4 regions of the Streptomyces sp. NPDC002138 genome follow, and region 4 is predicted to be linked to each of the others. Evidence: riboswitches for the same ligand, from Rfam matches in the RefSeq annotation. Region 4 holds a riboswitch; each other region holds the start of a gene.

Region 1 (3,363 bases), on a different contig from region 4:
TGCTGGCCGCCAGGCTCACGTACAAGCTGGGCTCCAACGTCGACGCGAAGACCTCGGCCAAGGGCTACAAGGCCGGTCAGATCGCCTCGGCCGGGCTCGTCTCCCTCGCGCACGGCACCAACGACGCGCAGAAGACGATGGGCATCATCACCCTGGCGCTGGTCGCGGGCGGGGCGCTCGCGCCCGGCTCCAACCCGCCGGTCTGGGTCATCGTCTCCGCCGGCATGGCGATCGCGATGGGCACCTACCTGGGCGGCTGGCGCATCATCCGCACCATGGGCAGCGGCCTGACCGACCTCCAGCCGCAGCAGGGCTTCGCCGCCCAGACCTCGGCCGCGAGCGTCATCCTGGCCTCGTCCAGCCTCGGCTTCTCCCTCTCCACCACCCACGCCTGTTCCGGCGCGGTCATGGGCGCGGGTCTGGGCCGCAAGGGCGGAGTGGTCCGCTGGTCCACCGCCAGCCGGATGTTCATGGCCTGGGGCCTGACCCTGCCGGCCGCCGCCCTGGTCTCCGCGGGCGCCGAGCTGGTCATGCGGACCGGTGACGTCGGTGTCGCCGCCGTCACGCTCTTCCTCATCGGCTCCTGCGTCGCCATCTGGCTGATCTCGCGCCGCCAGGTCGTCGACCACCACAACGTGAACGACGTCGCGGACACCGCGGCCGAGGCGCCGGGCGTGGTCACCACCGCGATCGCCGCCGTCGCCGTCCCGCCGGTCGCGGGCACCACCGCCGCGGTCACGGACGAGAGCTTCAAGGCGACCATCCCGACCCCGGCCCCGGCCGCTCCCCCGGCACCGGCGGCGCCCGCCGCCGCGGTCTGACCCGCAGAGGAATCGGCAGTATGAAGATCGACTGGGCAGCACTCGGCTCCGTGTTCGGAGTCAGCCTCTCCGCGACGGTCACCCTCGTGACCCTGTTCGCGCTGGGCATCCTGGGACTGTCGAAGCACGAGACCGCGACGGGCCAGGGCGGCGCCGCCCACCTGGCGCGCACCGGGGCCTACGCCTGCTTCGCGCTCTGCGCGGTGGCCGTCGGCTACGCGATCTACCTGATCGTCGGCTGACACCACCCGCACCCCGTCCGCACCAGCACGTCCGAAAGCTCCCTCCGGCTCCGAGCCGGGGGGAGCTTTCGCAGGTCAACGGCAAGTTGACGGGCGTTCGCGGGGCGTGGTGGACTGCCGGAGCCAACACGGCGGCATGAAGAGGAAGTCCGGTGCGAATCCGGCGCGGTCCCGCCACTGTCACCGAGGAGCCAGGGGCTCCCGGGAGCCAGGAACTCTCGCCACCGGACACGTCGAACCAGGGCGCGGACCCTGAGTGAGGACCTACCTGCCACATGCGTGCCGACCGCGTTTTCGCGTACGGCGCGACGGCCGGCCTGATCGGCGACCGGATCCTCGGTGATCCTCGCCGCGGGCATCCCGTCGCCGCTTTCGGGCGGACCGCCGCCACCGTCGAACGAGCCCTGTGGGGCGAGAGCCGGGCCAGGGGTGCCGTGCACGCCCTGGTGTGCGCCGGGGGCGCGGCCGCCCTCGGCGCGCTGGGCGCCCGCGCCGTGCGCTCCCGGCCCGCCGCCGCCCGTATCGCCCTGACCGCCGCCGCCACCTGGGCGGTGGTCGGCGGCACCTCGCTGGGCCGCGAGGCCCGTGCCATCGGGGGCGCGCTGGCCGCCGGGGACGCCGAGGTGGCCCGCGAGCGGCTGCCCCACCTGTGCGGGCGCGACCCGCAGGCGCTGAACGAGCAGCAGATCGCCCGCGCCGTCGTGGAGTCGGTCGCCGAGAACACCTCCGACGCCGTCGTCGGCGCCCTGGTGTGGGGCGCGCTGGCGGGGGTGCCCGGGCTGCTGGGTTTCCGCGCCGTGAACACGCTGGACGCGATGGTCGGCCACAAGTCCCCCCGCTACCTGCGCTACGGCTGGGCCTCGGCCCGGCTCGACGACCTCGCGGGCTGGCCGGGCGCCCGGCTGACCGCGCTGGCCGCCGTACTCGCCGGTCCCGACCGGCGGGGCGCCGTGCGGGCCTGGCGCGCGGACGCGGCCGCCCACCCCAGCCCGAACGCCGGACCGGTGGAGGCCTCCTTCGCGGGGGCGCTCGGGGTCCGCCTCGGCGGGACCCTGGCCTACGCCGGGCGCGTGGAGCACCGGGCGGTGCTGAACGGAGCCGCGGGCCGGCCGGTCGAGGTCGCGGACATCGAGCGGGCCGTACGGCTGTCGCGCCGGGTCACCTGGATCGCCCTCGGCGCCTGTGTGTCCCTGCGGTTGCTGGTGTCGTCACTGTGCGCATCACCGTGCGCATCCGGTCGTACTACGAAGGGACGCGTATGAGCGGCGCGCGGCGCGGCGGCGGACTCCTGGTCGCCGGAACCACCTCCGACGCGGGCAAGAGCGTGGTCACCGCGGGCATCTGCCGCTGGCTGGCCCGCCAGGGCGTGAAGGTGGCCCCCTTCAAGGCCCAGAACATGTCCCTGAACTCCTTCGTCACGCTGGAGGGCGCCGAGATCGGCCGCGCCCAGGCGATGCAGGCCCAGGCGGCCAGGGTCGAGCCGACCGCGCTGATGAACCCGGTGCTGCTCAAGCCCGGCAGCGACAGCAGCAGCCAGGTGGTGCTGCTGGGCAAGCCGGTGGGCGAGATGAGCGCCCGTGGCTACCACGGCGGGCGCCAGGAGCGGTTGCTCGGCATCGTCACGGACTGCCTGGAGCAACTGCGGGGCACGTATGACGCCGTGATCTGCGAGGGGGCGGGCAGTCCGGCCGAGATCAATCTCCGGCGCACGGACATCGTGAACATGGGCATCGCGCGGGCCGCGCGCTTCCCGGTGGTCGTGGTCGGCGACATCGACCGCGGCGGGGTCTTCGCCTCCTTCTTCGGTACGACGGCGCTGCTCTCCCCCGAGGACCAGTCGCTGATCGCGGGCTACCTGGTCAACAAGTTCCGCGGCGACGTGTCCCTGTTGGAGCCCGGCATGGAGATGCTGCGCGGGCTGACCGGGCGCGCGACCTACGGCGTGCTGCCCTTCCGGCACGGGCTGGGCATCGACGAGGAGGACGGCCTGCGGGTCTCGCTGCGCGGCGCCGTGCGCGAGTCGGTGGTGGCCCCGCCGGTCGGCGAGGACGTGCTGCGGGTCGCGGTGTGCGCGGTGCCGCTCATGTCGAACTTCACCGACGTGGACGCGCTGGCCGCCGAACCGGGCGTCGTGGTGCGGTTCGTGGACCGGGCCGAGGAGCTGGCCGACGCCGACCTGGTCGTCGTACCCGGCACCCGCGGCACCGTGAAGGCGCTCGCCTGGCTGCGCGAGCGCGGGCTCGCCGACGCGCTGGCCCGGCGGGCCGCCGAGGGGCGCCCGGTGCTGGGGATCTGCGGTG
Region 2 (3,363 bases), on a different contig from region 4:
CCGCGTCCGCCGCTGAGCACCCGCGGACGCCGCTGGCCGACGGGCGACGGCCGCGATCCGGCCCGCACCGATGTGCACGGCGGCCGGTGGACACCCGTCGGCCAGGATTCCCGCCCGAGGGCGCTTCGACGGTGCTCTGCTCGGCGGTTTACGCGGCATTCGCCCGTCGTGACGTCATGGACGGATCCTAGCGCTCACCGAGGTCTCGCGTTCCGGTCGATTCGATCAGGCCCGAGGTCACGCCATGCGGGCGCTCAAGGTGCGTACCACCTCGGTCAGGACCTTCTGGCGCCAGTTCTCTTCCGTCTCCGGGTACTTGCCCACGCCGTCCGCGGTCGACGAGCCGCTCACCTCGAACTGGTACGGGCCCTGATGGCAGACCATCGTGGAGGTCGTGCCCTTCGTGTAGCAGCCCGCCGCACCCAGCGAGTTCTTGAGGTCCTGGAACTTCTTGGTGTCCTGGCCGGCCCGCTTCGCCTCGTCGTCCCGGTCCTCGGCGTAGGCGTTCGCCACGAGGGCCGGATCGGCCACCGTCTTGAAGACGATGCGGATGTTGCTGTTGTGCTTGCCCTTGTACTTCGCCGGCAGCCCGAATTCGGTCCTGCAGCCGCCCGCCGGTACGTCACCCGTCGTGCCCGGGTCCGGCTTGCCGAGCGGGTTGAAGTTGAGGACGGTCACCTTGATCGGATCGCGCTGGAAGTCCTTCGCCTGCGGCAGGATCGCGCGGATCTCGTCGTCGCCCAGCACCTCGCACGCGTTGGGCCACTGAGCGACGGGGAGCGAGCCTCCCTGTACGGGCCTGGCGTCGAGCCGCGGCCCGGACGGCTTCGCCGACTCGAACTTCAGCGCCGGCGGCTCACTGCTGCAACCGGCCAGCACGACCGCGGCGGACGCGACGGCCACGGCGGCCAGGACGGAACGGCTCGGATTCATTGTCGGCACGTCCAACTTCCCTCTGCAGACACGGGGGATCCCCCACCTCGGGACCATTCTGGACGTGCGTGCCGCGCCGCCCGTGCCGATCCCGGGATGTTCCCTGTGATCTTCCCGACAGCAAGCCCGCCCCGGCTCAGTCATGTCCGCCATCGGCGAACCGTCTCATCCGGGCGTCCGGAATGTGGCCAACTCCTCCCCTCGGTACGGGCGGACACCTAAGGTGATCCCCAGCAGCTGGTTCGCCTCCGTCCGCCAGGCGGGATGCGTCGTAAGAGGGAACCCGGTGGGAATCCGGGACTGCCCCGCAGCGGTGAGCGGGAACGACCGCCGTCATACGCACTGGGCCCGTACGGGCCTGGGAAGCGACGGCCACTAGGTGTCTGCCCCCGGCAGACGTGCCCGTGAGTCCGAAGACCTGCCCGTTGCCCGCGCACGCACAGCCGTGCGCGGATTCCTGGTGACCTCGTGGGCGGGTCGGTCGGGGGCACCCCGGGCTCGCCCCGGGGCAAGGCGGACGGTCGTACCGGTACCCCGTGCACGGAGCGCGCGGGGGCGAGGGCGCGACGTACCGTCCGGTCCGCCGCCCTTCGCGCCCCACGTCCGGTCATCGGGACTCATGGAGACGTACTCGCGAAGGAGAGTTCCGTGACAACCGATTCCACCACCGAGATGGCCACCGATTCCGCAACCGCAGCCGTATGCGCCACTGTTCACGGCTACCCCCGGCAGGGGCAGAACCGGGAACTGAAGAAGGCCGTCGAGGGCTACTGGAAGGGCCGGGTCGACGCCGACGCACTGCGCGAGACCGCCGCGACCCTGCGCCGGACGAACTGGCGGCAGCTGGCCGGGGCGGGCATCACCGAGGTCCCCACCGGTGACTTCTCGTACTACGACCACGTCCTCGACACCAGCGTGATGGTCGGCGCGGTCCCGGACCGCCACCGCGCCGCCGTCGAAGCGGACCCGCTGGACGGCTACTTCGCCATGGCCCGCGGCACCCAGGACGTGGCGCCGCTGGAGATGACCAAGTGGTTCGACACCAACTACCACTACCTGGTACCGGAGCTGGGCCCCGACACCGTCTTCACCGCCGACTCCGGCAAGCAGGTCGCCGAGCTGAAGGAGGCCCTGGCCCTCGGTCTCGCGGCCCGCCCCGTGCTGGTCGGACCGGTCACCTACCTCCTGCTGGCCAAGCCCGCCCCCGGGGTGCCCGACGACTTCCAGCCCCTCACCCTGCTCGACCGGCTGCTGCCCGTCTACGCCGAAGTCCTCGCCGACCTCCGCGCGGCCGGCGCCGCATGGGTCCAGCTCGACGAGCCCGCCCTGGTCCAGGACCGCACCCCCGCCGACCTCGGCGCCGCCGCCCGCGCCTACCGCGAGCTGGGCGGCCTCGCCCCACGTCCCAAGCTGCTCGTCGCCTCGTACTTCGACCGGCTCGGCGAGGCCCTGCCGGTCCTGGCCAAGGCGCCGGTCGAGGGTCTGGCCCTGGACTTCACCGACCGGGCCGCGGGCAACCTCGCCGACCTCGCCGCCGTCGGCGGCCTGCCCGGGAAGCGGCTGGTCGCGGGGGTCGTCAACGGCCGCAACATCTGGATCAACGACCACGAGAAGTCCCTCGCCACCCTCGGCACCCTGCTCGGCCTCGCGGGCCGCGTCGACGTGGCGGCTTCCTGCTCGCTGCTGCACGTCCCGCTGGACGTCACCGCCGAGCGCGACATCGACCCGCAGGTCCGGCGCTGGCTGGCCTTCGCCCGCCAGAAGACCGCCGAGATCACCACCCTCGCCCGCGGCCTCGCCCAGGGCACGCACGCCATCGGCGCCGAACTCGCCGCGAACCGCGCCGACCTCGCCTCCCGGGCGCACTCGCCGATCACCCGCGACCCCGCCGTCCGCGCCCGCACCGCGGCCGTCACCGACGCCGACGGGCGCCGCTCGCAGCCCTACGACCGGCGGGCCGCCGCCCAGCGGGCCCACCTCGGGCTGCCTCCGCTGCCCACGACGACCATCGGCTCCTTCCCGCAGACCACCGAACTGCGCACCGCCCGCGCCGACCTGCGCGCCGGACGGCTCGACGAAGCCGGGTACGAGCGCCGCATCGAGGCGGAGATCCGCGAGGTGATCGCCTTCCAGGAGAAGGCGGGCATCGACGTCCTCGTGCACGGCGAACCCGAACGCAACGACATGGTCCAGTACTTCGCCGAGCGCCTCACCGGCTACCTGGCCACCCAGCACGGCTGGGTCCAGTCCTACGGCACGCGCTACGTCCGGCCGCCGGTGCTGGCCGGGGACATCACCCGTCCCGAGCCGATGACCGTGCGCTGGACGACGTACGCGCAGGCGCAGACGGCGAAGCCGGTCAAGGGGATGCTGACCGGCCCGGTGACCATGCTCGCCTGGTCCTTCGTCCGCGACGACCAGCCCCTCGGG
Region 3 (3,363 bases), on a different contig from region 4:
CAAGGTCATCAAGACCATGAAGGAGACCGGCGCCGACATGAAAGTGAAGTACAAGGAGACGGCGCGCGGCGGTCTCGCGGTCAACGTCATCGAGTGCTGACCGCCCGCCTCGCGCCCTGGCCGGCGAGGCGACGAGGTCGTCACCGGGGCCCGGTCCGCCACCGCGGACCGGGCCCCCGCGCATCGGGCCGGGGCAGGGGCGGGGACGTACGCGTGCAACCGTGAGGCCGTATGGCGTGTCTTCCACGATGACACTACTGTCCCCACATCCGAAGAATCGGGGGACGTCATGCTCCGCCACCTCATACGCTCCGTCCGCGACTCAGTCCACCACCTGCTCCGGAGCCCGCGCCTCGGCTCCGCCCACCGCCGACGTCTGGCGGCCGTCACCGCCGGGGTCCTGCTGACCGCCGGATTCGGCCTCGCCGTACCGGCCTCGGCATCCGCCACCGCGACCCCGCTCGTGACCAATGCCCGCTGGGGCGGGCACTGCACGTACGACCGGATCGTCATCGACCTCCAGGGCTCCGTGCCCGGGGTCACCGTCACTCCCGTCTCCGAGCTGGTCTACGACGGATCCGGCAAGCCGGTCCCGCTCGCCGGGTCGTACTTCCTGGAGATCCGCCTGCACCCGGCCGCCGCGCACGACGAGGCCGGGCAGTCCGTCTACACCGGCCCCCGGCTGCAGAAGATCTACCTGCCGAAGCTCAAGGGCCTGGCCTTCACCGGTGACTTCGAGGGCTACGTCACCTTCGGCGCCGCCTTCGACACGGCGCCGCGGTTCACCACCTCCACGCTGCACTCCCCGGAGCGCTTCGTGGTCGACATCGCGCACCCGAACACCTGCTGACGGCGGTAAGGCGGGACCGGGCGGGCGCCCGGTCCCGCCCCTCCCACGGGCGGTGGACGGGCCCCCGGACAGCGGCGGCCGACGCCCCGTCGCGCCTGGTCGGGTAGGGTCAATGCGCCTTGGTGTACGGGAAACCGGTGGAAGACCGGTGCGGCCCTCGCCACTGTGAACGGGAAGTCCGGCGCCACTCCCACGGGAAGCCACTGGACCGGGCGGGAGACCGCACGGACCGGGAAGGCGGCGCCGCGGCATCAGCACCCGTGAGCCAGGAGACCGACCGGGGTGCGTTGTTCCATCCACGAGGTGCTGGAGAGGTCTCCCCACACATGCACATAGCCGAGGGCTTCCTGCCCCCGTTGCACGCGGCCGCCTGGGGCGTCGCGTCCGCCCCCTTCGTCCTGCACGGAGTGCGCGCCCTGACCCGCGAGGTCAAGGCCAATCCGGAGAGCACCCTGCTGCTCGGGGCGTCCGGAGCGTTCACTTTCGTCCTGTCCGCCTTGAAGATCCCGTCGGTGACGGGCAGTTGCTCGCACCCCACCGGGACGGGGCTGGGCGCGATCCTGTTCCGGCCGCCGATCATGGCGGTGCTGGGCACGATCACCCTGCTGTTCCAGGCCCTGCTGCTGGCCCACGGCGGGCTGACCACGCTCGGCGCCAACGTCTTCTCGATGGCGATCGCGGGCCCGTGGGCCGGGTACGCCGTCTACCGGCTGCTCAAGCGGTTCGACGCGCCGCTGATGGTCTCGGTCTTCTTCGGCGCATTCTTCGCCGACCTGATCACCTACTGCGTGACCAGCGTGCAGCTCGCGCTGGCCTTCCCGGACCCGGCGTCAGGCTTCGCGGGCTCGCTCGTGAAGTTCGGCGGGATCTTCGCGGTCACCCAGATCCCCCTCGCGGTGAGCGAGGGCCTGCTCACGGTGCTCGTGATGCGGCTGCTGATGCAGTCGAGCAAGTCCGACCTGGTGCGCCTCGGCGTGGCCCGGCTGACTGGCGGGCGCACCGCCGAGAAGCAGGGGGCGGCGCTCTGATGACCAGGAACGCGAAGATCAACACCGTGCTGCTGCTCCTCGTGGCGGCGCTGGCGGTCCTGCCGATCGCGCTGGGCATGGGCGAGGGCAAGGAGGAGCCGTTCACGGGCGCGGACGCGCAGGCGGAGTCGGCGATCACCGAGCTGAAGCCGGACTACGAGCCGTGGTTCTCCCCGCTGTACGAACCCCCGTCCGGGGAGGTCGAGTCGGCGCTCTTCGCCCTCCAGGCGGCCCTGGGCGCGGGCGTGCTCGCGTACTACTTCGGGGTGCGGCGCGGGCGTCGGCAGGGCGAGGCGCTGGCCGCCGCGGCCCACGCCCCCGGTGACGGGGCCGACCCGGCCGGCCGGGACGCGTAGCCGGTGCTCCCGATCGACGCCGCGGCGCACGGCAGCCGCTGGCGCCGCCGACACCCGCTGGAGAAGGCCCTGCTGGGGTTCGGGCTGACCGTCGCCGCGGTCTGCCTGCCGCCCTGGCCGGGCGGGCCCCTGGTGGCGGCCGCGACCCTCGCCGTGCTGCTGGGCCCGGCGGGGGTGGCCGGGCGTCAGCTGTGGCGCGCGTTCCGGATCCCGCTCGGGTTCTGTTTCACGGGGGCCGCGCCGCTGCTGTTCGCGGTGGGCGGCCCGGCGGGGCTGGTGTCCCTGGCCCCGGACGGGCCCCGGCACGCGGCCGAGTTGCTGCTGCGCACCTCGGCCGCCTCGCTCGGCGTGCTGCTGTTCGCCTTCACCACCCCCGTCTCGGACGTACTGCCCCGGCTGGTGCGGGCGGGTGTACCGGCGCCCGTCGTGGACGTGGCGCTGGTGATGTACCGGATCGGGTTCCTGCTGCTGGACTCGCTCGCGAAGATCCGCCGGGCCCAGGCGGCCCGGCTGGGCCACGCCGGCCGGGCGGCGGCGTGGCGCTCCGTCGCGGGGCTCGCCGCGACCGCCTTCGTCCGGGCCTTCGACCGCGCCTCCCGGCTCCAGAGCGGGCTGGCGGGGCGCGGCTACGACGGCACGCTGCGGGTGCTCGTCCCGGAGGTCACCCTGTCCTGGCGCTTCCTGGCCGCCTCGGGCGCCCTGCTGGCCGCGCTGACCACCGTCACCCTCGTCCTGAAAGGGCTGTACCTGTGAACCCGTTGGTGGAACTGGCCGGCGCGGGCTACGCGTACGAGGACGGGCCCGCGGTGCTGTCCGGCGTGGACTTCGCGATCGCCCCGGGCCGGGCCCTGGCCCTGCTGGGCCGCAACGGCAGCGGCAAGACCACGCTGATGCGCCTGCTCAGCGGCGGCCTGCGCCCGGCCGCGGGCGAACTGCGCCTGGACGGGGCGGTGGTGACCCACGACCGGGCCGGGCTGACCCGGCTGCGCACGTCCGTACAGCTGGTGGTCCAGGACCCGGACGACCAGCTCTTCGCGGCCTCCGTGGAACAGGACGTCTCCTTCGGCCCGATGAACCTGGGCCTGGCCGCCGAGGAGGTGCGGGCCCGGGTGGACGCGGCGCTGACCGC
Region 4 (3,363 bases):
CTGAACGGACTCACCGCCTGGCAGGCCCTGGACCTGCTCGGCGCGGCCGACGGCGCCACGGTGGCGATCACCGGTGCGGCGGGCGCCGTGGGCGGCTACCTCGTGGAACTGGCGGTCGCGCGCGGTCTGCGGGCCGTCGCCGTCGCCGCGCCGCAGGACGAGGAGCTGGTGCGCGAGTTCGGGGCCGACGTCTTCGTCGCGCGCTCCGAGAACCCCACTGCCGCGATCCGCGCGGCCGTTCCCGGCGGAGTCGACGGGCTGATCGACGCGGCCGCCCTGGGCGGGTCGGTGATCGGTGCGGTGCGGGACGGCGGTGCGTTCGTCAGCGTTCTCGGCGCGGGTCCGGGAGCGGAGCGCGGGATCCGGGTCTCGCAGATCCGGGTGCACAGCGACGCGGCGCGGCTCGCCGAGCTGACCGCGCTCGCGGACGTCGGCGGTCTCACCCTGCGGGTGGCCCGGACGATGCCGTTCGCGGAAGCCGCCGCGGCCCACGAGTCCCTGGCCGCACGCGGCCTGCGCGGGCGCATCGTCCTCGTGCCCTGACCGGCCTGACCGGCCTGACCGGCTGGTACGTCTGTCCGTGCGCCGGCTGGTCTGTGCGCCCGCTGGTCCGTGCGCCCGTCGGTCCGTCGGTCCGCCGGTCCTGGCCGCGGTCCGGCCCGGGTGGACGGAACCGGGGCCCCGGGCGGGCCGTTCTCTGCTCGTGTGACCGGCGGGCGACTCGCTAGCCTGGTCCCGGCACGGCGGCGGCGCGCGGCGGAAGGCAGGCCCGATGGATTCCGAGGACCCGATCGCGGTGGCCGTCACGGCCGCCATCCGCTCCGGGGACCTGCCGCGGCTGCGGGAACTCCTGGCCGCGCATCCCGCTCTGGCCCGCGAAACCATCGTCAAGGCCGGCGGGGCCGCGGGCGGGCGGAGCCTGCTGCACATCGCCACGGACTGGCCGGGCCACCACCCGGCCGGCCCCGACGTCATCCGGCTGCTCGTCGAGGCGGGCGCCGACCGGCGGCCCGGTTCGTCGGGGCGCACGAGGAGACCCCGCTGCACTGGGCCGCCAGTAACGACGACGTCGCCGCCGTCGACGCCCTCGTCGCCTGCGGTGCCGCGGTGGATGCCACGGGCGGGGTCATCGGCGGCGGCACCCCGCTCGCCGACGCGCGCGCCTTCGGTCAGTGGCGGGCCGCCCGGCGCCTCCTGGAACACGGCGCCCGCGCCGACTTCCAGGACGCGGCCGCCCTCGGACTCCTCGACCGGGTCGAGGAGTTCCTCACGGCGCCCCGCCCGCCCGGCCCGGACGAGATCACGAGCGCCTTCTGGGGCGCCTGCCACGGCGGTCGCCCGGAGACGGCCCGCTACCTGCTCGCCCGGGGCGCCGACCTCGACTGGATCGGCTACGACGGCATGACCCCGCTGGACATCGCGCGCTCCCAGGACACCGGCGGCGCCCGCGAGGTGACGGACTGGTTGTGGGAACGCGGTGCGCACGCGGCAGCTGATCTCATCGGGTGACCACATGCTGGAAGTGATTGGATCATCCGTCCGCCGCATGCCAGACTGGTGACAGCGGAGGGGCGTAGCTCAGTTGGTAGAGCGTTGGTCTCCAAAACCAAATGTCGTAGGTTCGAGTCCTGCCGCCCCTGCAAGAGAGTCCGCCGGACGCCCGGCGAACGGTCCGTCGAAAACCCAGGTGGGAGTCATCTCCCCCTGGGTTTTCGCGTGTACGCGCGGAATCCGCCCGTCGGTCGCTGTCCCCGGGGGGTCCGACGGGCGGCACCCGAGTAGCGCCGCAGCCAGCGAGCGCGAATGGGAACGGAGTTCACGGTAGGCGCCCCCACTGACAACGCCCGCCGGGCACGCCCCGCGAGCCCGGCACGGCCGATCTGGCACACTTGTCCGGGTTACCCCAGGCGGCGCGAACCAGGAAACCGGTGTGAAACCGGTACGGTCCCGCCACTGTGACCGGTTTCCCCTCGCGGGTCCCGGGAGTCAGACACTGACGCGCCGCCTCTTCACTTCGACCAGGGGACGAGGATCCCCCGGAGAGGCTTCGCCATGCCGCGTTTCCGTGCCGCCCTGCGCGCGCTCGCCCCGCTCGCTTCCCTGCCCCTGCTGCTATCGCTGACCTCCTGCGGCGCCACCCCGGACGAGCCCGCCCGGGACGCCGCCGCCCGGCCGGCGGCCGACGCCGGGGGCGCGGGATTCCCGTACACCGTGACCAACTGCGGTGTGACCACGACGTACCAGGCCCCGCCCCGGCGCGCCGTCAGCATGAACCAGCACGCCACCGAGGTACTGCTCGCCCTCGGCCTCGGGGACCGGATGGCGGGCACCGCCTACATCGACGACGCCGTCCTGCCCGCCTACCGGCCGGCCTACGACAAGATCAAGGTGCTGGCCAAGGAGTACCCGTCGAAGGAACTGCTGCTCGGCGCCAACCCCGACTTCGTCTACGGCGGGTACTCCAGCGCCTTCGACGCGTCCCAGGGCCGCGACCGCGAGGGGCTGCGCAAGAGCGGCATCAACACCCGCCTCAGCGTGGAGTACTGCACCCCCGGACCGGTCCGGATCGACCAGTTGAAGACCGAGATCACCGAGGTCGCCCGCACCTTCGGAGTGCCCGACCGCGGTGCGCGGCTGATCGAGGACGAGCAGCGCCGCATCGACGCCGTCACCGCACGCGTCAAGGACAAGCCCCGTCCGGCCGTCTTCGTCTACGACTCCGGCGAGACCGCGGCCTTCACCTCGGGCGGCAACGGCATCGGCAACGAGATCGTCTCGCTGGCGGGCGGGACGAACGTGTTCGCCGACCTCAAGGACACCTTCGGCGACGTGTCCTGGGAGAAGGTCATCGAACGCAAGCCGGAGACCGTGCTGATCTACGACTACGGCGGGACGGGCGTCGAAGCCAAGAAGCAGCGTCTGTTGAACGACCCGGCGCTCGCCCGGGTTCCCGCGATCAGGGACCGGCGGTTCGTCGTCCTGCCGCTGTCCTCGGCCGTCCTCGGGGTCCGCGTCGCCGACGCCGTCGAGTCCCTCGCCCGCCAGCTGCACCCCGACGCCGCGTGAGGGCGGACCGCCGCCGGACCCCGCTCGTCCTCACCCTGCTCACCGCGGCGCTCGCCGCGGGCGCGGTGGCGGGCCTGGCCCTGGGGCCGGTGCGGATCGCCCCCGGCCAGGTGCTGGACATCGTCCTGGACGGCCCGCGCCCGGGTGCCTTCGCCTCCATCGTGTGGGAGGTGCGGATGCCGCGCGTGCTGCTCGCCGCGGTCGTCGGGGCCGGGCTCGCCGTGACGGGCGCGGTGCTGCAAGCCCTCGTACGCAACCAACTGGCCGATCCGTTCCTGCTCGGCGCGTCCTCCGGGG

What was found. Region 4 has a riboswitch for cobalamin ahead of ABT084_RS07590 (ABC transporter substrate-binding protein). Riboswitches for the same ligand answer to the same signal wherever they lie in the genome.
Region 1: linked by a shared signal. The riboswitch ahead of ABT084_RS21350 (cobalamin biosynthesis protein) and the one ahead of ABT084_RS07590 (ABC transporter substrate-binding protein) in region 4 are both predicted to bind cobalamin.
Region 2: linked by a shared signal. The riboswitch ahead of metE (5-methyltetrahydropteroyltriglutamate--homocysteine S-methyltransferase) and the one ahead of ABT084_RS07590 (ABC transporter substrate-binding protein) in region 4 are both predicted to bind cobalamin.
Region 3: linked by a shared signal. The riboswitch ahead of ABT084_RS01275 (energy-coupling factor ABC transporter permease) and the one ahead of ABT084_RS07590 (ABC transporter substrate-binding protein) in region 4 are both predicted to bind cobalamin.

Annotation. Positions count from the first base shown of each region.
Region 1 is NZ_JBEOXE010000032.1:9,619-12,981, forward strand. It holds gene ABT084_RS21340 (inorganic phosphate transporter) at 1-821, shown strand, start outside; gene ABT084_RS21345 (hypothetical protein) at 842-1,063, shown strand; cobalamin riboswitch at 1,158-1,302, shown strand; gene ABT084_RS21350 (cobalamin biosynthesis protein) at 1,339-2,325, shown strand; partial or broken gene ABT084_RS21355 (cobyric acid synthase) at 2,322-3,363, shown strand, end outside.
Region 2 is NZ_JBEOXE010000085.1:7,152-10,514, forward strand. It holds gene ABT084_RS33835 (acyl-CoA dehydrogenase family protein) at 1-16, shown strand, start outside; gene ABT084_RS33840 (hypothetical protein) at 238-942, opposite strand; cobalamin riboswitch at 1,155-1,373, shown strand; gene metE (5-methyltetrahydropteroyltriglutamate--homocysteine S-methyltransferase) at 1,606-3,363, shown strand, end outside.
Region 3 is NZ_JBEOXE010000002.1:30,683-34,045, forward strand. It holds gene ABT084_RS01265 (L-serine ammonia-lyase) at 1-100, shown strand, start outside; gene ABT084_RS01270 (AMIN-like domain-containing (lipo)protein) at 290-850, shown strand; cobalamin riboswitch at 954-1,146, shown strand; gene ABT084_RS01275 (energy-coupling factor ABC transporter permease) at 1,177-1,878, shown strand; gene ABT084_RS01280 (energy-coupling factor ABC transporter substrate-binding protein) at 1,878-2,234, shown strand; gene cbiQ (cobalt ECF transporter T component CbiQ) at 2,238-2,987, shown strand; gene ABT084_RS01290 (energy-coupling factor ABC transporter ATP-binding protein) at 2,984-3,363, shown strand, end outside.
Region 4 is NZ_JBEOXE010000008.1:115,160-118,522, reverse strand. It holds gene ABT084_RS07605 (NADP-dependent oxidoreductase) at 1-543, shown strand, start outside; partial or broken gene ABT084_RS37965 (hypothetical protein) at 613-1,080, shown strand; gene ABT084_RS37960 (ankyrin repeat domain-containing protein) at 1,108-1,509, shown strand; tRNA gene ABT084_RS07595 (tRNA-Trp) at 1,568-1,640, shown strand; cobalamin riboswitch at 1,878-2,016, shown strand; gene ABT084_RS07590 (ABC transporter substrate-binding protein) at 2,053-3,066, shown strand; gene ABT084_RS07585 (FecCD family ABC transporter permease) at 3,063-3,363, shown strand, end outside.